2 regions of the Pseudoclavibacter sp. RFBA6 genome follow, and region 2 is predicted to be linked to the other one. Evidence: predicted binding sites of a transcription regulator. Region 2 holds the regulator's gene; the other holds the start of a gene.
The links. Region 2 encodes LexA, which represses DNA repair genes until DNA is damaged. Its sites were predicted from a motif close to TCGAACANNTGTTCGA; they were not measured.
Positions count from the first base shown of each region.

Region 1: C5C17_RS15375 (HNH endonuclease signature motif containing protein) is a predicted target of LexA. The motif match lies at 5,833-5,848, and genes of this name have one in related genera.

Region 1 covers NZ_PSUA01000015.1:136,480-151,793, forward strand. The annotation lists gene cls (cardiolipin synthase) at 1-680, opposite strand, end outside; gene C5C17_RS15360 (TetR/AcrR family transcriptional regulator) at 794-1,417, shown strand; gene C5C17_RS15365 (MDR family MFS transporter) at 1,476-3,242, shown strand; gene C5C17_RS15370 (hypothetical protein) at 3,287-3,964, opposite strand; gene C5C17_RS15375 (HNH endonuclease signature motif containing protein) at 3,969-5,657, opposite strand; gene C5C17_RS18700 (hypothetical protein) at 5,974-6,135, opposite strand; gene C5C17_RS15380 (DedA family protein) at 6,234-6,953, shown strand; gene C5C17_RS15385 (MFS transporter) at 7,128-8,324, shown strand; gene C5C17_RS15390 (hypothetical protein) at 8,608-8,814, shown strand; gene C5C17_RS15395 (CPBP family intramembrane glutamic endopeptidase) at 8,831-9,376, opposite strand; gene C5C17_RS15400 (GntP family transporter) at 9,610-11,070, opposite strand; gene C5C17_RS15405 (NAD(P)-dependent oxidoreductase) at 11,164-12,099, opposite strand; gene C5C17_RS15410 (four-carbon acid sugar kinase family protein) at 12,147-13,637, opposite strand; gene C5C17_RS15415 (FadR/GntR family transcriptional regulator) at 13,838-14,545, opposite strand; gene C5C17_RS15420 (MerR family DNA-binding transcriptional regulator) at 14,879-15,314, opposite strand, start outside.
Region 2 covers NZ_PSUA01000011.1:19,491-34,804, reverse strand. The annotation lists gene hflX (GTPase HflX) at 1-945, shown strand, start outside; gene lexA (transcriptional repressor LexA) at 1,042-1,695, opposite strand; gene C5C17_RS08730 (LysM peptidoglycan-binding domain-containing protein) at 1,921-2,235, shown strand; gene C5C17_RS08725 (histidinol-phosphate transaminase) at 2,303-3,391, shown strand; gene hisB (imidazoleglycerol-phosphate dehydratase HisB) at 3,401-4,009, shown strand; gene hisH (imidazole glycerol phosphate synthase subunit HisH) at 4,006-4,659, shown strand; gene priA (bifunctional 1-(5-phosphoribosyl)-5-((5-phosphoribosylamino)methylideneamino)imidazole-4-carboxamide isomerase/phosphoribosylanthranilate isomerase PriA) at 4,781-5,524, shown strand; gene C5C17_RS08705 (SseB family protein) at 5,543-6,400, shown strand; gene C5C17_RS08700 (polyprenyl synthetase family protein) at 6,500-7,621, shown strand; gene C5C17_RS08695 (phytoene/squalene synthase family protein) at 7,618-8,487, shown strand; gene crtI (phytoene desaturase family protein) at 8,484-10,052, shown strand; gene C5C17_RS08685 (monooxygenase) at 10,049-10,741, shown strand; gene C5C17_RS08680 (carotenoid biosynthesis protein) at 10,824-11,663, shown strand; gene C5C17_RS08675 (NAD(P)/FAD-dependent oxidoreductase) at 11,660-13,201, shown strand; gene C5C17_RS08670 (DUF1844 domain-containing protein) at 13,252-13,626, opposite strand; gene infC (translation initiation factor IF-3) at 13,919-14,590, shown strand; gene rpmI (50S ribosomal protein L35) at 14,590-14,784, shown strand; gene rplT (50S ribosomal protein L20) at 14,825-15,211, shown strand.

The DNA of each region.
Region 1 (15,314 bases), on a different contig from region 2:
CGCAGGTCGGGCCGCTGGTACTCGCCGCGCCACGGACGCACGGGCAGCATGTAGTGCCACTCGGCGCCTGCCCGCTCGAGGGCCTTGAGGCGGGACAGCGTGTGCTTGCGGTATCCGGGCACTCGGATGGACGCGATGTGGTCGAGCAGGATGCGCACGCTCACGCCACGAGCGGCTGCCCGGTCGAGGGCGTCGAAGATGGGGAGAGTGGTGTGGTCGCAGGCGAGGATGTAGAACTCGATGTGCACCCACTTCTCGGCCGTGTCGATCTCGGCGGCCATCGCCTGGATCGTCTCCTCGTAGCCGCCCTGCAGTACCACCTCGTTGTCGCTGATGAGCGGCATCGCCGTGTACGTGCGATTGAGGGCGACGACGGAGTCGAACCACGGCGGGTCGGTGTGCTCGGTGGGTTCGACCTCCACGCTCGAGACGGCCATGTTGATGAAGGTCGTGACCTCCTGCTGGCGCTCCATGCGCTTGGCGGGGAGGCGGAAGCTGCCGAGCAGGAGGAACGCGACGACACCGACGTACGGGATGAGGAAGATGGCCATGAGCCAGGCGATGCCGACGCTCGGCTTGCGGTTGCGGGGCACGACGATGATCGCGATGACGCGAATGATCAGGTCGATGATCGCGAAGATGAAGCCGGCGCTGATCGTGATGTGCGGAATCTCGGCCATCTGGTCTCCTTGGGTACTCGGGGACAGCGTAGGGCAACGGATGCGCACGGGGAGGCCCCACATCTCCTCGCAGAGCCCGTTGCACTTTCCACGAAAAGTGCAATACTGCACTAGTGACAGAGAGTGCAATGAGCCTGCGTGCCCGCAAGATGGCGCGAACGAGCCGCGACCTCGCGGCGGCCGCCCGCAGGCGAGCCCTTGATGCGGGACTCGCCGGCTTCACGATCGAGGAGCTGTGCGAGCAGGTCGGGATCTCCCGGCGGACGTTCTTCAACTACTTCGCGTCGAAGGAAGACGCAGTTCTCGGCATCTCCGCCCGGCGCGACACGGCGCACCTCGACGAGGACTTCGCAGCTGGCGGCGACCCGCACAGCAAGCACCTGAGCCCCGACCTCCTGGAGGCGCTCACGCGTCTCGCCCTCGAGCGGTGGCGGATGGACGACCCTGAGCCCGACCCGGAGCGGGTGCGCGAGGTCATGGCTGTCATCGACCAGGAGCCGCGCCTCTTCAAGCGGGTGCTCGAGCACATGTCGAGCGACGAGAAGCGCGACGTGGCCCTCGTCGAGCGCCGCGAGGGGCTTCCTGCAGGTGACCTCCGCGCCTCCGCGGCGGTGCAGATCCTCATGTCGGTCATGCGGGCGAGTGCGTTCGAGTTCTTCACGACCGACAACGCCGACGACATGGAGACGGTTGTCGGCAGGCGCGTCGACGCCGTGCGCGCCGTGCTGCACGGCTGACCTTCTGCCATCCCCGCGGTTCGCCGCATTCCCCATCACTCTTCGAACGGACCAACGCATGACCTCCACCGCACACGCGCCTGCCGAGCCGCAGTTCCTGCTGACGAAGCGCAGGATCTGGACGATCTTCGGCGCCCTGATCGCCGGGATGCTCCTCTCGAGCCTCGACCAGACGATCGTCTCGACCGCGATGCCCACGATCGTCGGTGAGCTCGGCGGTGTCGACCACCAGGTGTGGATCACCACCGCATACCTGCTCGCGACGACCATCGTCATGCCGATCTACGGCAAGTTCGGCGATGTGCTCGGGCGACGGAACCTGTTCCTCATCGCCATCGCGATCTTCACGCTGGCCTCGGTCGGGTGCGCCTTCGCGGACAGCTTCTGGGCGTTCGTCGTGTTCCGTGCCCTCCAGGGGCTCGGCGGCGGTGGCCTCATCATCTTGTCGCAGGCGATCATCGCCGACATCGTGCCGGCCAGCGAACGCGGCAAGTACCTCGGCCCGCTCGGCGCGGTCTTCGGCCTGTCCGCCGTCGGTGGCCCCCTACTCGGCGGCTACTTCGTCGACCACCTGACGTGGCAGTGGGCGTTCTACATCAACATCCCCGTCGGCATCGCCGCGTTCGTCATCGCGGTCGTCGCGCTGAAGCTGCCGAGCAAGAAGGCGACGAAGCGCATCGACTACCTCGGCGTCATCTTCCTGTCGGCCGCGACGACGTGCCTCATCTTCTTCACCGACTTCGGTGCGGATGCTGAGCATGGCTGGGGCTCGATGGTCACGTGGGCGTGGGGCCTGGGCCTGCTCGTCGCGGCGGCACTGTTCGTCTTCGTCGAGTCGCGTGCCGAGGATCCGATCATCCCCCTCGGCCTCTTCAAGAACCCGATCTTCGTGAACGCGACGGCTATCGGGCTGACGCTGGGTATCGGCATGTTCGCGGCGATCGGGTTCGTGCCGACGTTCCTGCAGATGTCGTCCGGCACCTCGGCGGCGGCGTCTGGTCTGCTCATGCTGCCCATGATGGCGGGACTCATGGGCACGTCGATCGCGTCGGGGATCCTGATCTCGAAGACGGGCAGGTACCGCATCTACCCGATCGTCGGCACGGTCCTGACCGGGCTCGCGATGGTCGCCATGACGACGCTGACCGCGGAGACGCCGGTGTGGTTGATCTGCGTGTTCCTGTTCTTCTTCGGGGCGGGGCTCGGTCTCATCATGCAGGTGGTGGTGCTGGTGGTGCAGAACGCGGTTCCGGCTGCGGAGATCGGCACGGCGACGAGCACCAACAACTACTTCCGCGAGGTGGGTGCCGCACTCGGCACGGCGGTGTTCGGCGCGATCTTCACGACGCGCCTCACCGAGAACCTGACGTCGGTGTTCACGGCGAGCGGGGCGAGCCCGGCGGATGCGGCGGCGGCGACGTCGTCGATCGACCCGCAGACGCTGTCGCAGCTGCCCGACGGGGTTCGAGATGGCATCGTCACGGCGTATGCGGATGCGCTGGCTCCCGTGTTCTGGTATCTCGTGCCGTTCATCGCGCTCGCGTTCCTGCTGTCGCTGTTCCTGAAGCAGATCCCGTTGTCGGATGTCGCCGGGCTGGTCGCCCGCGGTGAGGCGGTTGGCGGCGATGAGGCTGAGGAGCTGGATGCGGCGGCCCGGGGCGCTCGTGCAGGGCGTGACGGTGTCGCAGAGACGCCAGGGGTCGGCGCGGCGTCGGCGACGGGCGCGTCGACGACGGTTGCTTCGGCCCCGGTTACCTCGGCCCCGGTCACCTCGGCCGCAGAGGGGTCCGATCAGGTTGCGGGCACCTCGACGCAACGCGACTAGCGTTCCTCCGTCACGGGCCGGCTCGCCGAGGGCTTCTGCCCTGCTCAGGCGGCTGGCCCGTTGGCGAACGTCCTGGCTGCTCGGAGCGCGGCCTCCACGTGCATCCCCTCGAAGGGCAGGACGGCGGCGAGCGCGTCGCACGTGAGGTCTGGGCCTAGCTGTGCGGCGCGGAGAACGGCTTCTGCGTCCACGCGTTCTGGTGCTGATTCCGGGTCGTCGAGTTCCATGGCGGCGCCTTGGAACCAGTCGTCTGCGGCGTCGAGCGTCCGCTGTTCGGTGAGCACGGGCAGCAGGTGCCGGTCGAGGCCGTCGGCGACGCCGTGGTCGACGGTGTGCCAGTTGGCTTCGCCGCGGTCGAGCCAGGAGACGAACCCGAGCCAGGGCTGCTCGTCACCCCTGGTCCACTCGCGACCCGATTCATCGCGAACCGCGGCCTCGACGTGCTCGATCACCCAGTCGGGGAGGCCGGCGGTGGGGTCGATGCCCGTCTGATGCGTCTCGGAGTGGTCGCGGTCGATGCCGCTGAGCACGGCGCGGCCGTCGGCGAGTGGAGTGAGGCGAGCCCAGCTGCCGCCGCCGTCCGAGTAGAACCAGCCGTGGCGGTCGGCGCGCGCGTTCTGGCTGTTCTCACCGAGAATCGCCGTCTCTATGGCGGCCGCCAGTGCCCAACGACCTTTCATCACTTCGAGGGGTGGGAAGTGCAGTTCGCGGATTCGTGGCATGCGCCTAGTCTCGCAAGCCGCCGGTCGACAGCGCCTGGGCGGCGGTGCCGGCGACGGGGTTGGCGGCGGGGTTGGCGGCGGTGCCGGCGACGGCGTTGGCGGCGGTGCCGGCGACGGCGTTGGCGGCGGTGCCGGCGACGGTGCCGGCGGCGGCGTTGGCGGCGGTGCCGGCGACGAGCTCGGGTACGGAGGTACTGAACTCCACGGCGCGCGCCGCGCTGTCACGCGCGCGAATCTGGCTGCGCCTGTTCCGTGGCCCCGTTGCGGGTTCGACGTTCCATGCGCGGTCGGTCGAGGGCACGATGGCAAGCCTCTCCAGGTGGACTTCGTGGTGGTGGAAGCTGCACAACGCGATGCCGTTGCGGGTGTCGGTGAGACCGCCCTGCCACCAGGGTCTGACGTGGTGGAATTCGACCATGTCGTCGGGGAACTCGCACCCGGGTGCCCGACACCAGCCGTCTCTGGCGAAGATCGCTCTTCGCTGAGCGGGGCTGAAGAGTCGTCGCTTGCGACCCAGCTTGAGCACTTCTCCGTCGTCGTCGACGAGGGCGGCCCGGACGATTCCGTCGCACAGGATGCGCCTTGCGACTTCGATCGGGGCCGGTTCGCCGGAGTGCTCGAAGCGCGGCCCATCGGTCAGGCTGTCGATGGCTCCGAGGAGCCCTGTGCGAGTGACCGAGACGACCAGGGTCGGAGCCTCGCCGCCCGTGCGCGGCGCGCCCGGGGACTCAGCATGCTGCGCGAACACCGACACGAGCGCGTCGATGCGCCGTTGGGATGGGCTGCGCTCGTTTTGGATCGGCGCCTCAGGCTCGTGCACACCGGACGCATCGGGCACACCGACTGCACCGGACGCACCGACTGCACCGGACGCACGAAGCGTGGCGTCATGGCCGGCGTCTTCCTCGTCGCAGGCGTGATCGCGCCTCGACGAGAGGTACGCGTCGAGGACTCGCTGCAGGATCTCGCCCTGCTCGGGCGTCGCGAGGAGTCGCCCCTGCACCATACCGTCGGAGCGGCGCGTGAAGGAGAGACCGCGCTTCTCGGCTTGGCGCTCCGCGTTCGGCTCCGCACCGTCGGGGTCGAGGAAGGCAACCCACACGGCCGCCTGCTTGGCGAGGCGCTCCGGCGAGGCGGGCTCGTCGTCTTCTGGCGTGAGTCCACAGGCTGCCTGCACGAGCTCGTACTCCGCACGATCGAGACCGGAGGCATCAGCGCGACCATAGGCCTCACGGAGCCCTCTGACGATCGCTGATGCCTGTGAGAGGGTCACTCGCCCTTCTGCGACGGCGACCGCGACGTGGCCCCGCGTCGGCTGCAGCGGCTCACCCGTCATGCTGATCGTCTCGCGAGTCGCGTCCGCGAGCTCTCGCAGGACGCCCGCCTCACCTCGACGGAGCCCGAGCGTCTGCTGCACGGCCTCGTGCACCGACCGGAAGCCGCCGCGCCGCACCAGCGACCCCGAGAACGCCAGGGGGGTGACCTCGTCGCGCCCGAGCAGCTCGGCAGTCATCTCGAGGAGGGTCGCGTCCAACATCCGCTTGCGAGCGGCGAGCTCTTCGAATGCGGCGAAGAACTCGGCGTCGAGGAGGGATGCGACGGGACGGCGCCCGTCGATGAGCGCCTCGATTCCCGGAGTCGCGTTGACAGCGGTCTCGCGAACAGACGCCGCAACACCTGCCGGAAACGGCACGTCACTCATCCGGGGTCCGACTCCGGCCTCCCCCGGGGCATCGGAGCAAGGACGAACAGCCGAAGCAGGAGAACCACCGAGCGCGCCCGAGCACGAGGCCTCGTCGCCGCGCAGATTCTGCGTTTCATCTCTCATCTCGACCTCCCCCAAGATCCAGCTCCACTCTACTATTTTCTCGAATATATCTACGAGATATCCACAGTAGATTCTCTCCGACGCGGCCCCACGCGCAGGAGCGCCGACGCACTCACCGCCGCCTCCTCAAGCTACGACCCACCGCCGACATCCCGACCCCGCGGTGCCACTCGCGGCCCGCCTACTGCACCGCGGAGGTGGTGACCAGCCTGAGCCACGGCCCCGGCGGCACGTCCTCGACGTCGACACACGCCCAGTCGACGAGGTCGGCGACGGGGAGACACCCGCGCACGTTGGCGAGCGATTCCCCCTGCCTGGACGTCCAGACCGCGAGCTGCACCACGATCGACGCCCGCGCTTGGCGGAATCGCCCCCTCTTCGCCCATCCGCAGGGGATACCCTTCGTTCACCTCAAGAATTCTGCGACTGGATGCATCTTCCGTGGTTCCCACACTCTTCCCCTGGCTCGACCCCGAAACGATCATTCACGGCGCGGGCCCCTGGGCGCTGCTCGTCGTCTGCCTCATCGTGTTCTCGGAGACCGGCCTCCTCGTCGGATTCCTGCTGCCCGGCGACACACTGCTCCTCATCACCGGCCTCCTCGCCTTCTACCCCGGCATCGGCTTCGACATCTGGTGGGTGTGCCTCGCCATCGGCTTCGCCGCGTTCCTCGGAGGCGAGGTCGGCTACCTGATAGGCCGTAAGGCCGGCCCGAGGATCTTCGAACGCAAGGAGAGCGGCCTCTTCAGCATGAAGAACGTCGAACGCACCAACGCGTTCTTCGAGCGCTTCGGAGGCCTCGCCGTCATCGTCGCCCGCTTCGTGCCCATCGTCCGCACGTTCGCTCCAGTCGCGGCCGGCGTCGGCAAGATGGACTACCGCAAGTACACGATCTACAACCTCATCGGCGCCCTCATCTGGGGGTCCGGCCTCACCTTCGCCGGTTACCTCCTCGGCTACGTGCCCGTGCTCGGCGACTTCATCCGCGAGTACATCGACGTGATCCTGATCCTCGCCGTCCTCGCGACCGTCGTGCCCACGAGCATCCACTACCTCCTCAACGCACGGAAGTCGCGGCGCGAAGCTCAGCAGCTGAGCCGTGAGGAAGCCGAAGCGCTCGCCCTCGCGCCGAAGGACTTCGACCAGAAGCTCGGCGACTGAACGCCGAACGAGACGAAACCGGACCGCGCGAACCGCCCCTCACAACCCCCGCCTCGACTCGTTGCGGCACGTTTCGCAGCGCCGCCCCACGCCTCCCGCGAGACGTAGGCTGGGTTTCCGCGGCATCGTCTGCCGCGTCTCTGACGGCGTTGCAGTGAGGAGTTCAGTTCTCAGATGAGCGGCATCTGGCGGTACCAGTCGACTTCGATCCCCCTCAGACTGGCGAACGCCGGAGCGGTCGTCGCTCTTCCCCTCCTCGCCGTCGAACAGCTCGGAGATGTCGCGGTCGGCGGGTTCCTCGTCGCCGTCGCCCTCTTCCCGAGCGTCATCGCGGCGCCGCTCGTCGGCGCGCTCCTCGACCGGATGCGCCGACCCCGCCTGCTCCTCATCATCGGCGGTGCCATCACCGCCGCCGCGTACCTGTTCGCGTCGCAGCTCGGCACCCTGCCGATCGGCGTGATCGCGCTCATCCTCGCGGTTGCCGGCTTCGTGACCCCCGCATACATGGGCGGCCTCTCGAGCTTCGCGCCGGACAACATCGAACCCGTTCGGAAGGCGTATGCGCAGGACGCCCTGTCCTACACGATCGCTTCGGTCGGCGGGCCCGCACTGGCCGCGCTCGCGATCCCGCTCGCCGGGTCCGCTCGGCTCGCGATGGTGCTCCTCGCAGCCCTCGCGTTCATCGGGGCGATGGCCGGATTCGGCATCCGGATGCACCCCAAGGAAGGCGCCGTCGAAGGGCTCGGCCGCACCATCGCCCGCGGCATGACCTACCTCGTGCGGCACAAGCCGATCGCGATCGTCACCACGGCCGGCACCGTCAGCCAGATCGCCGGTGGCGCGCTCGGCATCGCAGCGATCGCCATCTCCCTGGAACGCACCGGCTCCGAAGCATCCGCCGCCTGGATCGTCACGGCCTACGCCATCGGCGGCCTCGCCGGCGCGCTCTTCATGGCCATCAGGACCTGGACCACGCGTGGCCCCGTGTGGGTCATGGGCATGGGCTTCGTCGCGACGGGCGCGTTCCTCCTCATCGCCGTCCCTGCGCTCCCGGTCGGCTTCACGTTCGCCGCCGTCTTCGTCGCCGGCCTCTTCGCGGCGCCCGCGAACGCCGCCATGATGCTGCTGCGCGACAAGGAGAGCAAGCCGAACGTGCGCTCCCAGGTCTTCACCATCGGGGCAGGACTGCGCGTCACCGCCGCCGCGATCGGCGCAGCGGTCGCAGGCCTCATCGCCGGGTTCGACGCTGGTTGGCTCGTCGCCGGCATGGCCATCATCTGGATCCTCTCCGGCGCCATCCTCTGGTTCTTCCCGAACCCGCCGGCCCGCACGGGCGTCATCCCCGTGCAGAAGGGGCCGCAGGCGCCGTAGGTCTGCCCCGGGCCGCGGGCGCATGCTCGCGGCCGCGGTTCCGAGTGGATGCGTCCATGCGCTAGACACGGCCCACTCGCGTATCGCTGCCAGCCAAATGGCCCCTACCGCGACCTCGCCCTCGATCGCTGCCAGCCAAATGGCCCTTCAGACCACCTCCAGAGGGCCACTTGACTGGCTGTGATCGCGCCTGGGATGGCGCGGATGCAGGAGCCCCCGTCGGGCTGGCGTGCGAGGATCGCCGGAAGACGCGCGCCCAGCGCCCGAGCGAGCGGAGTATCCCGTGGCCGAGAACCCCCTGCTAGTGGTCGCTGTGATCGCGCTCGGTTTCCTGGCGGTCACCTTCCTCGTCGTGTGGATGGTTCGCGCAGCACCTCGTCCGCCTCGCGACTCAGAACTCTCCCCCGACGAGCGCCGGCGCCGGGCCGAGAACCCGGGGCCTCCCCCGACGCGCATCCGCTTCGACCAGGGCAACAACTCGGGCTACTGAGGACCTGCCGACGGGATCATCCTGCGATGAAGCCAGCCGCGAGGTTGGCTACGACATGCACGACGGCACCTGGACCGAACGTGCCCGTCTTCTCGCGCAGCCAGCCGAGCATCCACCCCGCCGCGAACTGCACTGGGATGATCGGCCACAGGCGGACGTCGATGAGCAGCAGTGCAGAGTGCGGGAGTACGAACAGCGTCGCCTGAACGAGGTTCCCGACGGCGAAACCGAGCCGCCGAACGAAGATTCCCCCGAGCAGACCCCGGAAGAGGACTTCCTCACCGACCGCGCGCAGCACCACTGACGCCGCGACGCCGACCGACGTGACCCGAGCGACGGTGACTCCAGGCGCGGCGAGCGCCTCCTCCGGGATGAGCACTATCGCGAGCCAACCGGTGAGGAGCAGCGGCAAGAGGAGCAGCGCCGCCCAGCGGTAGGCGGAAGCTGAGCCCCAGGATGCGCCGAGCCTCTCGAGCGCTGAGCGCAGCGTTCGGTGCTCCCCACGCGACTGCACCAGGACGTACACCAGCCCGGGGAGGCAGAACACGACGAACTCGACCACGGCCCGAGCCTAGCTGCGGGGTTGTGGCGCCCGCGGTACCCACCCGGTATCCGTCCCCACGCCCGCGCCCGCAGCATCCGTTCGGCAGTCGCTGCCAGCCAAGTGGCCCAATTGCCGCCGCACGACTCCATCGCTGCCAGCCAGGTGGCCCTTCAGCCTCTGCCATAGGGGCTACTTGACTGGCAGCGATCGAGTGCGGCGGCGGATGCGTGCGCGGGTCGGGTGGGGTGGGGCTACGCGATGCCCACGATCAGCCAGACGACGGAGCAGAGCAGGAAGCCGACGAGGCCGAGCACCGTTGTGAGGACCGTCCAGGTGCGGAGGCCATCCGCGACGCTCAGGCCGAGATAGCGCGTCACGACCCAGAAGCCGGAGTCGTTGACGTGCGACAGGCCGAGGGCGCCGAAGGACATCGCAAGTGCGAGGAGCGCGACCTGGATCGTGGAGTAGTCGCCGCCGAGGACCGACGCGCTGAGCAGCCCGGCCGTCGTGAGGATCGCCACGGTCGCCGACCCTTGGGCGGCTCGCAGCGCGAGCGAGATCAGGAAGGCCATGAGCATGAGCGGCATTCCCGTCTCGAGGAGCGTCTCGCTGAGCGCCGTTCCGATGCCGCTCTCCGTGAGCACGCGGGCGAACGACCCACCGGCTCCGGATACGAGGATGACGATCGCGACGGGCGGCAGGGCCGATTCGATGACCTCGCCAAGCTGGGTTGCGTTCCATCCTCGGCGGAATCCGAGGAAAAAGCTCGCGAGCAGCACTGTCACGAGCAGCGCGAACAGGGGCGCGCCGATGAAGCCGAGCACGTTGCGGACGGGGTCGCCCGATGGGAGCAGCGTGGCGCCGACCGTGCCGAGGGCGATCATGACCAGCGGGGTCAGGATGAGCGCCATGATCATTCCCGAGCTCGGGGGTGCGACGGTGCCGGTCTTCGTCGAGGTTGCGACAGGGGACGTCAGCGCGCCAGATCCGTCGACGACCGACTCAGCGCCTTTCTCGGTTCCGAACGCCGCGAAGGAGGCAGCGGTGCTCGGCAGCATCGTGAAGTCGCGACGGTTGAGCCACTTCGAGAGGAAGTGCGCCACCACGGCTAGGGGCAGGCACACGGCGAGGCCCAGGATGGTCACCCAGCCGAGGTCGGCCCCGAGGATGCCGGAGCCGCCGACGATGCCCGGGTGCGGTGGGACGGACACGTGCACGGCGAGCATGATGCCGCCGATGGGGAGGCCGAACTTCACGGGGTTGACGCCGGCGGCCTTGCAGAAGCCGTAGATGATCGGCACGAGGATGATGAAGCCGACGTCGAAGAACACGGGGATCGCGAGGACGAGCGCCGCCGCGGTGAGTGCGCCGGCGACGCGCTTCGGGCCGAGGATCTTCGTGAACCGGCCGGCGAGGCTCGACGCGCCGCCGGAGATCTCGATGATCTTGCCGAGCATCGCACCGAGTGCGACGAGGATGGCGACCGAGCCGAGCACTCCGCCCATCCCGGCGATGATCGATTCGATGATGCCGAGCCTCGCCGGTTCAAGGTCGGTTTCGGGGATCGTGACGAGCGGCAGTCCCGTCGCGAGACCGACGAGGATGCTGACGATGAGCAGCGCCAGGAAGGCGTGGACCTTGAGTTTGATGATCAGCAGCAGGAGGAATGCGATTCCTCCGACGCCGATGGTGAGCAGCAGCAGGGTGGACAAGTCCGTCTCCTTTGACGAGAGCGTGGGTGTGACGAGAGCGGGGTCGGCGAGAGCAGGACTCTCGCCGGCGGGGTGTCTGGGGCCGTCTGAGTCCTAGTCGGTGGCCTTGGGGGCGAGGGCGAGGATGACGGCTGAGTCGTCGGATGCGCCGAGACCCTGCGCCTGGCCGAGGAGGTACAGCTGCTCGGCGGCCGCGGCGACCGGCGTGGGGAGTCCGACGGAGCGGCTCGCCTTGCCGACGATGCCCATGTCCTTGACGAAGATATCGAGTCGGCTGAGCACTTCGGCGCCGTCCTCGTCGTAGGCCTGCAGGATGCGCGGCCCGCGGTTCGCGAGCATGAACGAGCCGGCGGCTCCCGCCCCGAGCGTCTCGAGGGTCTTCTCGGGGTCGAGCCCGAGGCGCTCGGCGAGGGCGAGCGCCTCCGCCGCGGCCGCGATGTGCACGCCGCACAGCAGCTGGTTGACGGTCTTGAGCGCCTGCCCGTCGCCGGGGCGGTCGCCCACGACGGTGAGCGTGGATGCGAGCAGCTCGAGCACGGGCTGCGCCTTCTCGCGGGCGGCGGGCGTCGCGCCGACGACGATGAGGAGGTCACCCTGGCCCGCGCGGACGGGGCCGCCCGACAGGGGCGCATCCACGAGCTCGACGGAGTGCTGCTCGAGGCGGGCGACGACGTCGGCGATGCCGTCGGTGCCGACAGTGCTCGTGAGGATGACGACGGCTCCCTCGTCGAGCTTGTCGGCGATGCCGTTCGCGCCGAAGAGCACGTCGTGCAGCTGCTCGCCGTTGCGGACAGCGAGGAGGACCGCGTCGACGCCCGCGACGGCGCTGGCCGCCGAGTCGTGCGGCGCGATGCCCGCGGCGGCCGCGAGGTCCAGGCGCGGCTGCGCGATGTCGAAGCCGTTGACGGTCAGCTGGCTGCTGAGGCGCGTCGCCATCGGCAGGCCCATGGCGCCGAGTCCGAGGACGGCGACGGAGTAGGAGGTGGAGGTGGAGGTGGAGGTGGAGGTGGAGGTGGAAGTGGAAGTCATGGTTGCTCGTTTCTCGGTGCGTGTTGAGGTCTCAGCGCTGTTGCTGATCAGTTGGCTACGGGTGCGGATGCGGATGCTGCCGCGCCGGCCGCGGGGCCGACGCCGGTCTCGGCGCTCGCGTGGAACTTCTCGACGACTCGCGCGAGCGAGTCCTCGTCGCCGACGTTGCCGGCGAACACGACGTAGGGGATGCCGTCGGCCGGCCCCCCGACCGCCTGCCAGAGGGAGACGATGCCGGGCAGCATGGGGCCGCGCACGACCGCGTGGCGGATCTCGAGGCCGTTGGTGGCGACGTCGCTCGAGGTGATGCCACCCTTCGCGATGACGAAGCTCGGCGGCGTCTCACGCAGCGCGTGGGCGACGACCTCGCAGACGGCGGCCGAGACGTTCCTCGAGATCGCGAGCGACGCATCCGCGTCGTCGGTCTTCACGAGCTCGCGGCTCGTGTGGAGGATGACGTCGCCTGTCGCGAGCGCCTCGATGACGCGCGCCTTGGCGTGGTCGAGGTGCGCGTCGCGACGGTCGGCGTCGATGATCGCCGAGACGGAGAGCTCGACGGTCGGGAGGTCGGGGTGCTCCCGGTGCAGGGCCGCGAGCTGCCGGGTCGTGAGGTCGACGTGCGAGCCGACGACGATGAGGCCACCGGCGGCTGACGCGTCCGCACTGTCGCGAGCGAGCTGGGCCGGCTCGAGGGGCGTGGCGATCTCCTGACCGATGCGGGCGCGCACGAACGGCGGCCCGACGCGGTACAGGAACTGCTTGCCGTCGGCCTCTGCGAGCTCGAGCCCGAGGGCGACGATGCGGATGTCGTCCTCGATGACCACGTCGACGACGATTGGCTGGCCGCCGCGCGCATCCTGCAGCGTGGCGGCGACCGCTTCCGGCCCGCGGCGGATGATGTCGAGCGAGAGCACGGTGACGTCGGCGGCCGCCCAGCGGCCCTTCGTCTTCTCCTCGACCCATTCGGGGAGAGCGGAGCTGCGGAACCCGAACGTCGCATCCTTCGCGAACTCCGTCTCGGCGACGGGCACGAGCGCGCCGTTCTGGCGGTAGTAGTGGATGCCCCCGATGGTGACCCTGCCGGCGTCGGGGAAGGCGGGGACGATGAGGACGCCGTCGGGAACCGGGCCGCCGAGCTCTTCGAGCGTCGCCGCGATGACGTCGGTCTCGAGCGGGTAGTGGCCGCGCAGCGTGCTGTCGCCGCGGCTCACGAAGGCGACGCGGCGCTCGAGGCGCTCCGCTGCGGCGAGGGCCGCGGTGACGATCTCGCGGTTGCGCGCTGCGGCGGACTCGGCGTCCAGGCTTCGGGTGTTGGTCAGCACGTAGACGGCGTCGCGGCCCTGTTCGAGCGCCCAGACGAGGTCGTCCTGCTCCCAGCGGGTGAGGACGGGGAGGTCGGCGACCGACTGCGTCCCGGTCGGGTCGTCGTCGAGGACGATGAGGGTCACTCCGGACTCGCGGACCCGGTCGGCGACCTCCGCGGCATCGACGCGCACTGGTGCGGGGTACTGCTCGAGCAGTCGGGTTTCATCCATCAGAGAACTCCCTTGTAATCGGATATCAGATATCTTGCGCCCGCCAGAGGGGGTTGTCAAGGAGATATCTGATATCCCGGATCATGGGGGCACGGATGAGCGGAGAACCAGCGCGCCCGTCGTGACAGCTGACCCCCGCCAGGCCAGGAGACTTGGCCGTGCTGGAAGACGGCGAGCGGCCAGGCGCGGGGTCATGCGTGCGCTCAGGCGCGAGGCCTCAACACGTACTGCTGGAGATCATCCGCCGTCTGCTGCATGTGCGACTCCATCGCCGCGCGCGACGCTGCCGCCTCGCCCGAGCGGAGCGCCTCGAGGATCGCTGCGTGCTCGCGGATCGCGTTCACCTGCACCTGCGGCACGGCCGAGGTCTCGTACCGACGCTCGTACAGGAAGCGACCGAGCGGTTCGAGCAGCACGCGCAGGAACGGGTTGCCGCTGGCCCGCAGCACCACGTCATGGAACGCGATGTCGGCCGTCACGAACGTGTGCACGTCGTCGGCGGCGGATGCGGCGCGCATCTCCTCGAGGCACGCCTCGAGCCGCTCGAGGTCGTCATCCGTGCGCAGGGGCGCCGCGAGCTCGCACGCACCGGTCTCGATCATCCGCCGGAGCTGCACGAGCTGCACCGACGCCTGCGCCTTGCCTTCGGTCGACGTCGCGGCACGCAGCAGCGGCTCGATGCCCGTCCAGTCCTCCATCGGGAGCACGCGGCCGCGAGTGCCGGGAACCGGCTGCACGACGCCCTGCGCCTGCAACGTCTTGAGCGCCTCGCGAAGCGTCAGACGGTTGACGCCGAGCCGCTCGGCGAGGTCGATCTCGCGCGGCAGCGGCGCGCCCTGTGGCAGCTCCCCCGAGATGATGTCGTCGAGGAGCCGGTCGCTGACCGACTGAACAAGCGATGCTCTCGCCATGGTGACCTCCGAACTCGCAATGGTAGTAGGCGGGGCCGCGCCCGCGCCCGCGCACCCACGCGAACGCCCGCCCGTTCACCCCGCACCCACTCACCCTGCACCCGTGCCCCGTGCCCGCGCATCCGCCACCCGATCGCTGCCACCGTTTCCGCAGTCCCGAGCTGCAACATGCTTCGAGGGCGATCGCTGCCAGCCAAGTGGCCCCTGAGCCACCGCACGCCTCGGTCGCTGCCAGCCAAGTCGCCCTTAAGCCTCGGCCATACGGGCCACTTGACTGGCAGCGATCGGGCGGATGCGCGGCGACGCCGGACATTGGGGCGACGCGGGGCAGCGTCACGGCAGCGTGACGGCGACCTCCACGACGAAGTTCTGTGCATCTTCGCCGACGACACTCTGGCGCACCTCCGGCGACGTGAGTGCCATCCCGCGCTCCGCGAGCGCGTCGAAGAGAGCGACAGCGGCAGGATGCACGGAACCCTCGGGCAGATCAGCACCGTCCGACCGCCACACGGCAACAAGCTCGGTCCGTGGCGGCAGCTCGCCGACGAGCGTGCGCTCGTCGTCCCACGACGCGTCGCCCGGTTGCGGGATGCGCGCGATCGGCCAGCAGAGCAGCATCTGCAGCTCAGATGCTCTCGCCGTGCTGCCCGGGGCCTCCCGGAAGGTCGTCCAGAACCCGGACCCCGGCTCGAGCCCAGCCTCGACGATGCGCCCATGCAGTTCGACGAATCCCCGGTTGGCGTCCTCGTCAGTCGGCACCGCGCGGCCG
Region 2 (15,314 bases):
TCCCAGCACGCGAAGAGCCGTGAGGGCAAGGCTCAAGTCGAGCTGGCGCAGATGGAGTACATGCTCCCGCGCCTCCGAGGCTGGGGTGAGTCGATGTCCCGCCAGGCTGGTGGGCAGGTCGGCGGCGGAGCTGGAATGGGGTCGAGGGGTCCCGGTGAGACGAAGATCGAGCTCGATCGTCGGCGCATTCGCACGAAGATGGCCAAGCTCCGGCACCAGATCGCGGACATGAAGGACGCCCGCGACGTGAAGCGCGCGACTCGTGAGCGCAACCAGGTGCCGGCCGTCGCCATCGTCGGCTACACCAACGCCGGCAAGTCGAGCCTGCTCAACCGCATCACTCATGCGGGAGTTCTGGTCGAGAACGTGCTCTTCGCAACGCTGGACGCGACGGTGCGCAAGGCATCTACGGAGGACGGCCGTCCGTACACGATCGCCGACACCGTCGGTTTCGTGCGGAACCTGCCTCACCAGCTGGTCGAGGCCTTCCGTTCGACGCTCGAGGAGCTGCAGGCGGCCGACGTCATCGTGCACGCCGTCGACGCCTCGCATCCGGATCCGGCCGCTCAGCTGGCGACGGTCCGCGATGTCATCGGTGAGGTCGAGGCGCACGACGTTCCGGAGATCATCGTCTTCACCAAGGCCGACCTCGTCGACAGCGACCGGCGCCTTGAGCTGCAGGGCCTCGCGAACGACGGCATCTTCGTATCTGCGCACACCGGCGAGGGCATCGACCTGCTGCTCGCGCGAATCGCGGAGCTGCTCCCGACACCGGAGGTCACGATCGACGTGCTGCTGCCGTTCGAACGAGGTGACCTCGTCTCCTACCTCCACGAGCGCGGCGCCGTGCTCGAGTTGGGCCACGAGGAGGGGGGCACTCGCCTCAAGGCGCGAGTGAACCCCGACCAGCTCGGCCTGTTCGAGCAGTTCACCGTCGCGGGCTGAGTCGCCTCAGCGCGACTGAGCGCCACACGCAGAAGAGCGGCAAGCCCAATGGGCTTGCCGCTCTTCTGCGTTCAGGTGGGACTTCTCCGGGCAGGATCAGATGGAGCGGAGCACGGCGACGACCTTGCCCAGGATCTCCGCCTCGTCACCGAGGATCGGCTCGAAGTCGCTGTTGCGGGGGAGCAGCCAGATGTGTCCGTCCCGCTTGCGGAAGGTCTTGACGGTGGCCTCGCCGTCGAGCATGGCGGCGACGATGTCACCGTTCTCGGCAGTGCGCTGTGACCGCACCACCACCCAGTCGCCGTCGCAGATGGCGGCGTCGATCATCGACTCGCCGACCACGCGGAGCAGGAAGAGCTCGCCCTTGCCGACGATCTGGCGGGGGAGCGCGAAGACGTCCTCGACCTGCTGCTCCGCCGTGATCGGGATGCCGGCAGCGATGCGACCGACGACGGGCACGAAGGCGGCCTCCGCCGTGTCGTTCGAGTCTCCGTCGTCCGCGTGGTCGAAATGCACGAGCACCTCGAGGGCTCGTGGCATGCCCGGGTTCCGCTTGATGTAGCCGAACTTCTCAAGCTGCCCGAGCTGATGGGTCACGCTCGAGAGCGAGACCAGCCCGACCGTGTCGCCGATCTCCCGCATGCTCGGCGGGTACCCGCGAGTGCGCACCGACTCGATGATGCAGGTCAGGATCCGCTCCTGCTTCTCGGTCAGCTTCCTGTAGATGTCGCTCGCTGGCTTCTTGGCCATGTCGTCTCCGTCCGCTCTCCGACACGGAATGTCGGTGGCAGATGATGCACTGCCTGATAGCGCCAACCCTACCGAGGGTGCACGCAGCTATGAAACATTTCTTCGAGTGTTGTGGAGGAATGTTCGGCAGATTCGAACGTTCGACCTTGACTTGACACTTTGTTCGTAGCTATATTCAGTACATACATTCGACCACTCGAAGATGTGGACGAATCAGGAGGAATCATGAACAACACTGTCGCACCGCTCCGCCTCACCGTTCGAGGCCGCCGGGTCGTCCTGGCGCTTGCCGCGCTGCCCGTCGCTGCCGCCATCGCGCTCGGCGCCACGCACATGACGTCTGCAGCGGCGTCGAGCGAGGCAGCCGATGTCGAGTTCGAGTACGTCACGGTCGGCGCAGGCGACACCCTCTGGGGTATCGCCGAGGAGATCGCAGGCGACGCCGACGTCCGTGACGTCATCGTCGAGATCTCCAAGCTCAACGCGCTCGAGAACGGCACGGTTCAGGCCGGCCAGCGTCTCGCGCTGCCCCTCGACTGACGTCACACATGTCCTCGACGGACACCGCGGCCGCGGCGTGGCGGGGGCGTCGTCGTAGGCTTATCCGGTGACCTCGTTCGAAGACCTGCCAATCCGCGACGATCTTCGCGGACTCACCCCATATGGAGCGCCTCAGCGACCAGTGCGCGTCGCCATCAACGTCAATGAGAACCCGCACCAGGTTCCAGAGGTCGTCGCACGACGCATCATCGAGGCGATCGCCCGCGAGCTCCCGGGCCTCAACCGGTATCCGGACCGCGAGTTCACAGCGCTCCGCGAACAGTTGAGCGTCTACCTCGGCCACGACATCTCACCCGAGCAGGTGTGGGCGGCAAACGGCTCCAACGAGATCATGCAGCAGCTCATGCAGGTCTTCGGGGGGCCAGGTCGGAGTGTGCTCAGCTTCACGCCCAGCTACTCGATGTACCCGCTGCTCACGCAAGGGGTGGGGTCCACCTGGGTGCCCGTGCCGCGGGCCGATGACTTCACGCTCACCGCAGAGCTCGTCACCGAGGCCATCGAGCGGGAGCAGCCCGACATCACGATCATCTGCTCGCCCAACAACCCGACGGGCACCGCGACCGACCTCAGCGTGATCGCCGCGGCCTACGAGGCGACCGACGGCATCCTCATCGTCGACGAGGCCTACGCGGAGTTCCTCCCAGACGGCGAGGAGACCGCGCTCTCGCTGCTTCCCGGACGCGAGCGGCTCGTCGTCTCCAGGACCATGAGCAAGGCATTCGCGTTCGCGGGCGCTCGCGTCGGGTACTTCGCGGCTGACCCCGCCGTCGTGGATGCCGTGCGGCTCGTCCGCCTTCCCTATCACCTGTCCGCGATCACGCAGGCCGCGGCAACCGCCGCACTCGAGTGCTCCCAGATCATGCTGCAGCAGGTCGACGCCATCCGCGAGCAGCGCGACCGCCTTGTTCGAGAGCTCCCGGCGCTCGGCTTCACGCCGTGGGAGTCCGGGGCGAACTTCGTGCTCTTCGGGGGCGTCGACGACCCGGCAGGCACCTTCTCCCGGCTGCTGGAACGCGACATCCTGGTCCGCGACGTCGGGATCCCGAACACGCTCAGGGTGACGGCGGGAACACGCGCGGAGACGTCCGCCTTCCTGGACGCTCTCGCCGAGATCACGAACGCCGGGAAGGCCTAGGCTGGAGGGATGACCACGACGCCACGCACTGCGACGCTCTCGCGAGCGACGAGCGAGTCCTCCATCGAGCTGAGCCTGAACCTGGACGGCACCGGCACCGCCGACATCCAGACGTCCGTGCCGTTCTATGACCACATGCTCACGGCCTTCGCGAAGCACTCGCTCACCGACCTCACGGTCCGCGCCACCGGTGACACGGAGATCGATGTCCACCACACGGTGGAGGACACCGCGATCGTCCTCGGCCAGGCGATCCGGCAGGCCCTCGGCGACAAGTCCGGCATCGCCAGGTACGGCGACGCCCGGGTTCCTCTCGACGAGTCGCTGGCTGAGGCAGTCGTCGACATCTCAGGGCGGCCGTTCCTCGTGCACACGGGGGAGCCTGAGGCGTTCGTCTACCACCTCATCGGCGGTCACTTCACTGGCGCGATGGTGCGCCACGTCTTCGAGGCGATCACCTTCCACGCGGGTCTGACCGTGCACATCGAACTCATCCGCGGGCGCGACCCCCACCACATCGCCGAGGCGGAGTTCAAGGCCTTCGCAAGAGCCTTCCGTGCTGCGAAGCGCCTCGACCCCGAGGTCGTCGGCATCCCCTCGACGAAGGGCGCCCTGTGACCGGGGCCGCTCGCCCGCGCGTCGTCGTCGCCGACTACGGGTCCGGCAACGTGCACTCGGCGGTCAAGGCGCTCGAAGCCGCGGGAGCCGACGTCGCGCTCACCGCCGACCGTGCTGCGGCCTACGACGCCGACGGCTACGTCGTTCCGGGCGTGGGCAGCTTCGCGCACGTCATGGAGGCCATCAACCGGCAGCGTATCGGCGAGATCGTCGGCAGGCGGCTCGCCGGCGGTCGCCCGGTCCTCGGTATCTGCGTCGGCATGCAGATTTTCTTCGATGGCGGCATCGAGGGCGGGGAGCGTGCCGAGGGCCTTGGCGAGTGGCCGGGGGAAGTGACCGAGCTCCACGCGGACGTGCTTCCGCACATGGGCTGGAACCTCGTCGAGCCGCCGACCGACTCCAAGCTCTTCGCAGGCATCGCCGACGAGCGCTTCTACTTCGTGCACTCATACGCGGCGCACGAGCTGCCGCTCGAGCCTCATCCCAAGGCCCGCCCGGTGCTCGTCACGTACGCGGAGCACGGCGAGCGCTTCATCGCGGCCGTCGAGAACGGCCCGCTCTCGGCCACGCAGTTTCACCCCGAGAAGTCCGGCGAGGCTGGCGTCCGCCTGCTCCGCAACTGGATCGAGACGCTCCCGACGAGCGCCTAGGCCGCTCGCCTCGGCGCACGGTGCGACCGCCTGCCGATACGCTATTGCCCGGACGGCCAGGGCCTGCCCTTCCGGCGTCGACATCCAGGCGCCTCTGAACGAGAACAAGGAACCAACGCTCGTGAGCGAATTCAACACGTCACCGGAGCTCGTGCTCTTCCCCGCAATCGACCTCGCGGGTGGCAAGGCCGTCCGCCTGGTTCAGGGGGAAGCCGACTCGGCCACGAACTACGGCGACCCCGTCGATGCGGCTGAGGACTGGATCGAGCAGGGCGCCGAGTGGATCCACCTCGTCGACCTCGACGCCGCTTTCGGGCGCGGTGAGAACCGCGGCGTCATCAAGCGCGTCATTCGGGCCGCCAAGCACGTCAACGTCGAGCTCTCTGGCGGGATCCGCGACGACGAGTCGCTCGAGCGCGCGGTGGAAGCCGGTGCGAGCCGCATCAACCTCGGCACGGCGGCGCTGGAGAACCCGGAGTGGGCCGCCAGCGTCATCGCCCGCTATGGCGAGCTGATAGCCGTGGGCCTCGACGTGCGGGGCACGACGCTCGCGGCGCGTGGCTGGACGCGTGATGCCGGCGACCTCTGGACGGTGCTCGAGCGCCTCGAAGAAGCCGGTTGCGCTCGCTACGTCTTGACCGACGTGACCAAGGACGGCACGCTTCAGGGCCCGAACCTGCAGCTCCTGAGCGACATTCTCGACCGCACCGATCGACCTGTCGTCGCCTCCGGTGGCGTCTCGAGTCTCGATGACCTCGTCGCTCTTCGTGGGCTGGTCCCGCAGGGGCTCGAGGGTGCGATCATCGGCAAGGCCCTCTACTCCGGGGCCTTCACGCTGGTCGAAGCGCTCGACGTCTCGTCCTGAGTCGAGAGGCGCTGACCCATGCCGTCCCTGCCTGAGCACTTCCATCCGAGCGAAGCTGACTCGGCCGGCCAGAGCTGGTCGGGACGGAGCTTCAGCGATAACCCCTTCGGTGACGACGACGGCACTGCTCCCGCGGAGTTCGTCGCTGCGATGCAGCGCTTTCGTGCCCGCGAGGCGGGACCCGACGCGGTGGTCGACGCTCTCCGCGAAGCGAGGGTGCTCATCCCTCTCGTCGCGGAGCTCGGTGAGGCTGGCGTCAACGAGCGAGGCTCCACCGTCGACAAGAGCGCCGATCTGTCGATCGTGACCGTCGCCGGCCCGGACGGCCGCACCGTGCTTCCCGTGTTCACCTCGGCCGAGGCGATGAAACGGTGGAACCCGGCCGCCCGCCCGGTCCCCGCGCTCATGCAGCGTGCAGCGATCTCCGCTGCAGCCGAGGGCAGTGACCTGATCGTCGTCGATGCGACGAGCGACACAGAATTCGTCGTCCGTCGACCCGCGGTGTGGGCGATCGCGCAGGAGCGGGTGTGGCTCGCCCCGTGGGTCAACCCCGTGGTCGCCGATGAGCTCTCTCGGGTCATGGACGAGCTGGCCGACGTGGCCGGCGTCGACCTGGTGCCGGGCGATCCCGAGGCCAGGCTGACGGGGCCGGAGCTGCGCGTGGTGCTCCATGTGGGCTCAGCGCTCGGCCGCGATGAGCTCGCAGACCTGTCGCGGCGGGCCAGCGAGCTGCTGCAGGAGAGCGAAGCGTTCCGCACAGAGGTCGATTCCCTCGGCATCTCCTTCTCCCGTGCCGCCAGTCCTCATCGACGGAAGGCGCAGGGCTCTGCGGGCCCGGATTCTAGACGCTCCTGGTGGCGTCGCAGAGGGGATTGACCGGGCTCAGCATGTCGGGCAAGGCTTGCCTGTAGGCTCACCGAGAAGTACTTAGATACTCTTATAGCTAGCCAACCGAACTACAGGGAGTGGTGCCGAGTGATTCGTGAGCCTCTGGCGAGCCCCCGTGGCCAGGGTTCGGGCTTCGAGCTCGCAGCGCAGCAGCTGCTTGAGGTGCGACGGCGCATCGAGAAGTTCCTCGATGAGCGCGTCCAAGCGGCCAGCGTCATCGACGAAGGGCTCGCGACCCTCTGGCGCATCACGGCCAGAAGCGCGGAGGGCGGCAAGCTCTTCCGGCCGGCCCTGGTCGTGCAGAGCTACCTCGCCTACACGGGCGCGGAAGAGGTACCGGATGCGGTGATCGAGCTGGCGACGGCCACGGAGCTCCTCCATCTCGCGTTCCTGACGCACGACGACGTCATCGACAACGACACCATGCGACGTGGTGTCCGGAACCTGCTCGGCAGCGTCGAGGAGATCGTCGGCGGTTCGACGTTCGATGACGAACGCGGAAACCGACTCGGCCAGGCCGCCGCGATCCTGGTCGGTGACCTCCTGCTCTCGGAAGCCCACCTGCGCGTCGCGCGCATCGACCTGCCGCATGCTGTCCGCCTCCGCGTGCTCGACGCCATCGAGCGTGCGCTCTCGGTGTCGGTGGCCGGCGAGTTCAGCGATGTCAGCCTGTCGGTCCGGGCCGAGCATCCCGCGCTCGCCGAGGTGCTGTCGATGAGCTCGAACAAGACGTCGGCCTACACGGTGCTGCTTCCGCTGGAGCTCGGCCTGATCGCGGCGGGTGGCGAGGAGCTCGTGGATGCACGGCTCATCGCGCAGTTCTCCGACGCTGCTGGTCTGGCGTTCCAGCTGCAGGATGACCTCTTCGGTGTCTTCGGGGATCAGCACAAACTCGGGAAGGCGCCGTACTCGGATATTCGCGAGGGCAAGTTCACGGCCCTGATCGCGCTGGCCTGCGGGACCCCTGTGTGGAATGAGCTCGAGTCGCTGCTCGGCGACCCGCACCTCAGCGAGGTCGATGGGGCGAAAGCGCGCGACCTCATCGACGCGTCCGGTTCGCGTGCGGCCGTCGAGCAGGAGCTGGCGGCGCAGTTCGCGAGGGCGAGCGCCGCGGCCCGTGCCGTGGGCGCCTCGGGCCGCGAGGGCGACAGGAAGCTCGCGGAGATGATGGAGCGGCTGCTCATGCTGCTGGAGCGGCGCACCTCATGATCTCTCCGCTCGAGCAGTACACGCGCACGGCTGAGAAATCCGCCGCGGAGGTCATCTTCGCCTACTCGAGTTCCTTCGGCGCGGCCACGCGCCTGCTCGGCCGCCGCACGGTCAAACCCGTGCGCAGCATCTATGCGCTCGTCCGGGTGGCCGATGAGATCGTCGACGGTGTCGGAGCGATTGCCGGACTCTCGCTCGAGCAGCAGCACGCCGCGCTCGACGGACTCGAGGCGCAGACGCTGGACGCGATCGAATCCGGTTTCAGCACCAACCTGGTCGTCCATGCGTTCGCGGTCACGGCGCGACGTTGCGGGTTCGGTGCCGAACTGGTCGTCCCCTTCTTCGCGTCGATGCGCATGGATCTGGAGCCGAAGTCCCTCGACGTGGAGGAGCAGCGTCGGTACGTCTACGGTTCTGCCGAAGTCGTCGGCCTGATGTGCGTCCGAGTCTTCCTCACGGGCGTCTCCCGCACGGACGAGGAACGCGAACGAATCGATGCGGCTGCGTGCGCGCTCGGCGCCGCCTTTCAGAACGTCAACTTCCTGCGCGACGTCGGCGATGACGCCGATCGGCTCGGCCGGGACTACCTCCCGGTGGAGGGCCTCGAGTCGGCGCCGCTCGACGAGCGTCGCAAGCTCATCTGGCTCGACCGCATCCGCGCAGACATCGAGACGGCGGATGCGGGCATCCCGCTGCTTCCGCGAGACTGCAGGAGGGGTGTCGCGCTCGCGAGCGCGCTCTTCTCCGCCCTGGCCGACCGCATCGCGGCGACGCCAGCGGAGCAGCTGCGTACGACGCGAGTCAGGGTTCCCGGCGCCGAGAAGGCGCGTATCGCAGCACGAGTCCTTCTGGAGACACGATCATGAGCACTCGAGCAGTTGTCGTCGGCGCTGGAATGGCTGGGCTCGCCACGGCGATCCTCCTCGCGCGGGACGGTTTCGCCGTCACCGTGCTCGAGAAGAACGACAGGGTGGGAGGCCGAGCCGGTCTTCTCGAGGTCGATGGGTTCCGCTTCGACACCGGCCCGAGCTGGTACTTGATGCCGAGCGTCTTCGACCACTTCTTCGCGCTGGCGGGCACGAGCACCGAGGAGCAGCTCGACCTCCGGATGCTCGACCCCGGCTACCGGGTCTTCCCCGAGCCGACCGCCGACGGCGCACCCAGTGAGCCCATTTCCATCCCGTACGGCCAGGACGCCGTGCGTGAGCTGGTCGCCGAGCTCGAGCCTGACGCGCTCTCCGCGTTCGATGACTACCTCGAGACCGCCAGACGCGCCATGGACATGGCCGAGGACGTCTTCCTCTACAACACGTTCGCGAACCCGCTGTCGCTGGTCGGCGAGCGGGTCCGCCGCGAGCTGCCGGATCTCCTCACGTGGCTCACCACGCCGCTCGAGAAGTTCGTCGAAGCGTCCTTCACGCATCCGCTGCTCCGGCAGATCCTCGCGTATCAGGCCGTGTTCCTCGGAACCGATCCGCGCCGCGCGCCGGCGATCTACCACCTCATGAGCCGCATGGACCTCGTCGAGGGCGTGCAGTACCCGATGGGCGGCTTCACGGCGGTGGTGGATGCGCTGCACGGCCTCGCGGTCGAGGCTGGGGTCGAGTTCAGGCTGGAGGCCGAGGTGACGGGCATCGCCGTCTCACACGGGTGGAGCCGTGGTGTGCACTGGCTGGACTCCGCGGGTGACCGACACTTCGAGGACGTCGAGGTGGTCGTCTCAGCGGCCGACCTGCACCACACGGAGACGCAGCTCCTGCCGGAGCGCTACCGCAGCTACCCGGAGCGAGTGTGGCAGAAGACAGACTCCGGGCCGGGCGCCGTGCTTGTCATGCTCGGTGTCGAGGGAGAGCTGCCGACGCTCCCGCACCATTCGCTGCTCCTCACGAAGGACTGGGGCGAGAACTTCGACGCCATCTTCGGGCAGGACGTCGCACTCCCGGACCCCGTCTCCGTGTACGTGTGCAAGCCGAGCGCGACCGACCCCGACGTCGCGCCGGAGGGGCACGAGAACCTCTTCATGCTCATCCCGGTGAAGGGAGATCCCGCTATCGGCGGGGGAGGAGCGGACGGCAGGGGAGACGCCGAGGTGGAGCGCATCGCCGACCTCGCGATCGCCCAGCTCGCCGAGTGGACCGGGGCTGCCGATCTGGCCAGCCGCATCGTCGTTCGGAGCACGCTCGGGCCCGCGGACTTCGTGAACGAATACAACTCGTGGCGCGGGGGAATCCTCGGCCCGTCGCACGAGCTCGCCCAGTCGGCCATGCTCCGAGCGGGCAACGCTTCTCCCAAGGTCAAGGGGCTGTACTACGCGGGCGCGACGGTCAACCCCGGTGTCGGTGTGCCCATGTGCCTGATCAGCGCGGAGCTCGTCCTCAAGCATGTGCGGGGCGACCGCAGCGCCGGACCTCTCGAGGTCGAGAACCGGTGACGGTCGCCACCGTCCACCTCTGGGGAACCGGCAGCGCGAGCACCGGCCTCGGGTTGACGGCGAAGACGACGCTGCAGCTGCTTGGGCGCCGCAGGCCGGAGGGGCTGCGCTTCTCCCGCATCCTCGGCACGGCGAAGGGGACGAGCTTCTCGTCGCGAGACGCCGACCTCGGGCATTGGGCGCTGGTCGCGTCCTGGGAGTCGCGGGAGGCGGCGGACGCCTTCGACCGCGGGCCACTGGTCGCCGCCTGGGACGCGCGTGCCCGGGAGCGAGTCAGGGTGCGGATGCGCGCCATCCGCTCCGTGGGCCTCTGGGGAGGCCGCGAGCCATTCGGTCCGGCGGTGGCTGAGGCGGAAGAGGGGCAGCGGGTCGCCGTGATCACTCGGGCCCGCATCCGCCCTTCGGCTGCGCACCGCTTCTCCGGCACCGTGCCGCCGATCGCCGCCGAGCTCATGGAGGCGAGGTCGCGAGGCCTGCGGCTCGGATTCGGGATGGGCGAGCTGCCGGCCGGCCTGCTCGGCACGTTCACGCTGTGGGAGTCTGCGCCGGCGCTTCGGGAGTTCATTTCCGGTGCGCCGTCGCATCGCGCGGCGATGCTGGACAGCAGGGCTGGTGAGTGGTTCGCGGAAGAGCTCTTCGCCAGATTCGCAGTGGATGCGGTCGAAGGGTGGGCGGGCGAGACGGGATGAGCTCCGCGCGGCGAGACGGGCCACGAGCCACGAGACCACACGACGAAGATCCAGAGCCACGACCGAGAGGAACGGACTCAAGATGACCGCCATCACACGACGACTCATGTGGGTGACCCTTGCCGCCGGCATGTTCGTGCAGAGCCTCTTCGCCTTCACCGGCGGGGGCACTGTACCGCTGACGATCGCGAGCGTCGCACTCCTCGCCGCGACCGGGGTGCTGCACGCGTGGGCGACCAGAGGCCCAACGTTCGCCTCCGTCCTCCTCGCTGCGGCCGCGATCGGCTTCTTCGCCGAGGTCGTGGGCGTCGCGACGAGCTTCCCGTTCGGGCAGTACATCTACACCCCGTCGTTGGGCTTCTCGCTGTTCGAGGTTCCCCTCATCGTGCCGCTCGCCTGGGTGACGATCGCCTACCCTGCGGTGATTGTCGCGCGGCGCCTCGTCGGCACGGCTCCCGGGGTCCTCCGCCGCATCGCTCGCGTCGCGGTCGCCGCGTGGGCGCTGACCGCCTGGGATGTCTTCCTCGACCCGCAGATGGTCGACTCGGGGCACTGGGGCTGGAAGCACCCGGATCCCGGCATCCCCGGCGTCGACGGCATCCCGCTCACGAACTTCCTCGGCTGGTACCTCGTCTCGCTCATCATCTGCGGGCTCATCGATGCCGTGGCCGTGAGGTCGAAGCGGATCGAGGGCGCACCGAGTGACGCGGTTCCGTTCACCGTCTACCTGTGGACCTACGTGACCTGCGTCCTCGGCAACCTGACCTTCTTCGAGCGCCCGAGTGTGGCTCTCGTCGGCGGCATCATCATGGGTGCCATCGCGGTGCCGCTGATCGTCGTGCTGCTGAGAGACTGGCGCGCGCGCAGGTCTGCCGGTGACCTGGCCACGGCCGGTGCGCGGGGTGCGGACTCGTCGCGATGAGCTCGATCGTGGTCATCGGCGCGGGCGTCGGTGGGCTCGCCTCGGCGGCGCGCCTCGCGTCGCTGGGGCACGACGTGACGGTGCTCGAGCAGTCCGACGTCATCGGCGGCAAGCTCGGCACCGTCGAGCACGACGGCTTCCTCTTCGACACCGGGCCATCGCTCGTGACCATGCCGTATGTCTTCGCCGAGCTGTTCGGTCAGACTGGTGCGCCGCTCGAGTCCGTGCTCGAGCTCCGGCGCCTCGAGGTCGCGTGCAGGTACCGTTTCGCGGACGGCACCGAGCTCGACATGCCCGGTCGGGTCGAGGAGATCCCCGGCGCGCTGGATGCGGCACTCGGGTCAGGAACCGGGCGGCAGTGGTCGAGCTTCCTCGAACGCTCCAGGAGCGTTTGGGACATCGCCCGTGGGCCGTTCCTCGAGTCGCCCATCACCGCGGCCGGCATAGCGATGCTCGCCGCGAACCCGCGGTCGCTCGCGAAGGTCGCCCCGTGGCGGAGCCTCCGCGGCTTCGGCGAGCAGGACCTCGCCGACCCGCGCCTGCGTGCCCTGCTCGACCGCTACGCGACCTACACCGGCTCGGACCCGCGGCGCGCGCCATCGGCGCTCGCGACCGTTCCATACGCAGAGCAGGCGTACGGGTCCTGGTACGTGCCCGGCGGTCTCTGGCGCCTGGGCGCGGCCATCGCCGATCGGGCCCGCGAGTGCGGCGCGCGTATCCGCACCGGCGTGGATGTGACCCGAATCCTGCAGGACGGCGCGCGGGTGTCGGGCGTCGAGACGGCGGACGGCCAGCGCATCACCGCCGACGTCGTCGTCTCGAACGCGGACGCAGAGACGGTCTATGGGAAGCTGCTGCGGAGCGAGGGTGCCCGGCGGGCGGCGAGAAGCCACGCGAAGCTCGACCCGTCGCTGTCCGGGTTCGTCCTGCTGCTCGCGCTCGACGGGCTGGACGATGCCGCCTTCGAGCACGGCGGGGCCACGCACCACCGTGTGCTCTTCGCCGAGGACTACGACGCAGAGTTCGACTCGATCTTCGGGGTCGGGGGGCAGGCGCAGTCGGGGCCGAAGCCCGTCGAGCGGCCGACGATCTACATCGCCGCACCCGATGATCCGGCGATCGTTCCCGGTCCGGGCAGCGGTGCCTGGTTCGTGCTCGTCAACGCGCCTCGTCACGACCCCGAGCACGGCGTCGACTGGAACGAGCCCGGTCTCGCCGAGCGCTATGCAGCGTCGCTCCTCGACCTCATGGCCGAACGCGGTGTGGACGTGCGCGACCACGTGCGGTGGATGCGCATCCGCACGCCCGCCGACATCGAGCGGGAGACGCGCTCACCAGGGGGGTCGATCTACGGCACCGCGTCGAACGGGGCGAAGGCGTCGTTCCTGCGGCCCGCGAACCGCCAGCCGGTCGAGGGGCTCTACCTGGTCGGGGGATCATCGCACCCCGGCGGCGGTCTGCCGCTCGTGACCCTCTCCGCGGCCATCGTGGCCGAGATGATCGGCCCAGCCGAGCGGCGAGGTCCGGCCTCGACCTGAGCCGCCTGCCCGCCGCGATATGCGGCGAGTCGGCAGGCGGCTGCGAATGGCTAGCCGTAGACGGGGCCCGTGAGGTCCTCGCCCGGCCCCTTGCCGACGGCGTCGGGGTGGTCCGACGCTTCGCGGAACGCGAGCTGCAGCGAGCGAAGGCCGTCGCGGAGTGGTCGCGCGTGGTGGTCTCCGAGGTAGGGGAGGCTCGCGGTGAGAAGGCCTGCGAGCGCAGAGATGAGCTTGCGGGCCTCGTCGAGGTCGAGCTCGTCCTCACCGCTGTCCTCGTCGAGTCCGCACGCGACCGCTGCGGCGCTCATGAGGTGGACTGCAGTGGTCGTGATGAGCTCCACAGCGGGCACTTCGCCGATGTCGCGACGCAGGTCGCCGTACTCGGGATCGCTGGCGGAGGGGTTTTCGAGTGAGGCGTCGGTCACGCTGGTCCTTTGTGCGAAGTTCTGGTAATGTAGCGATCGGTTTCTGCTGTGCAGAGACCGCGAAAGAGGATTCGTCCCACCCGCGCAAACCGCTCTACGTAGGTTACCGGGTTGCTCCACTCCCTTCCTCAGCTCGGCCTCACGGCTGGACGGGAAGAGGTCACAGAGCCTGCAGGTCGTGCACGAGATGCACGACCTACGGACTCCATGACGTCGGGTGGAAACACACTGCGAGCGCAGTGGTGTTGGTGTGACGCCTCCTTTCCACATTCAGTGAAGTCAGGAGCCTTCCATCAGCGAACCACGTACCAATGACCGCATCCGTGCCAGTGAAGTCCGCCTTGTCGGCCCGGGCGGTGAGCAGGTCGGAGTAGTCAAGCTCGAGATGGCCCTGCGCCTCGCGCAGGAGTCTGAGCTCGACCTCGTCGAGGTCGCCCCTAACTCGAAGCCACCCGTCGCCAAGATCATGGATTACGGGAAGTTCAAGTACGAGGCCGCCCAGAAGGCCAAAGAAGCCCGCCGCAACCAGGCCAACACGGTCCTGAAAGAGGTCCGCTTCCGCCTGAAGATCGACGCACACGACTACGAGACCAAGCGCAAGCGCGCTATCGGCTTCCTCGAAGACGGCGACAAGGTCAAGGCCATGATCCAGTTCCGCGGTCGCGAGCAGTCGCGCCCGGAGATGGGCGTGCGTCTTCTCCAGCGTTTCGCTGAAGAGGTCTCGGAGTACGGCACCGTCGAGTCCAACCCCATGATCGATGGCCGCAACATGGTCATGATCATCGGCCCGTTCCGGAACAAGTCCGACGTGAAGGCCGATGCCTCCGCAAAGCGGAACGCAGCTCGCGAGGCGTCGCGGGCGGCCAAGCACGGGCAGCCGTCACCAGACGAAGCTGCACAACCAGCTGTAAATGAAGCTGCGACAGAGTCTGCAGCAGAGTCTGCACCAACAGAGGAGAAGTAATGCCGAAGCAGAAGACCCACTCGGGCGCCAAGAAGCGCTTCAAGGTCACCGGAAGCGGCAAGATCATGAAGCAGCAGGCTGGCCTCCGCCACAACCTCGAGGTCAAGTCCCCCGGTCGCAAGGCTCGCCTGAACCAGGACCAGCTCCTGTCCCCGGCAGACGCCAAGGTCGCCAAGAAGCTGCTCGGCCACTAAGCCGCCCCGCACACGAACTTACTGAGGAGAATCAACACACATGGCACGTGTAAAGCGGGCGGTTAACGCCCAGAAGAAGCGTCGCGTCATCCTTGAGCGCGCATCCGGCTACCGCGGACAGCGTTCGCGCCTGTACCGGAAGGCCAAGGAGCAGGTCATCCACTCGATGGTCTACTCGTACCGTGACCGCCGCGCCAAGAAGGGCGAGTTCCGTCGCCTCTGGATCCAGCGCATCAACGCCGGGTCCCGCGCGAACGGCCTCACGTACAACCGCTTCATCCAGGGCCTCGGCCTTGCCGGCATCGAGGTCGACCGCCGTATCCTCGCCGAGCTCGCCGTGAACGAGCCTGCGACGTTCGCGGGTCTCGTCGAGGCCGCCAAGCAGGCCCTCCCGGCCGACACGTCGGCCCCGCGCGCAGCAGCGTAGCGACCTCCGCGGCCCGACTCGATATGCAGTCAGTGGCCGTCTGAACATGCGGCCGAGAGTCCAGCTCTCGGCCGCATTTTCTTTTGCCTCGAGCTCCGCAGCC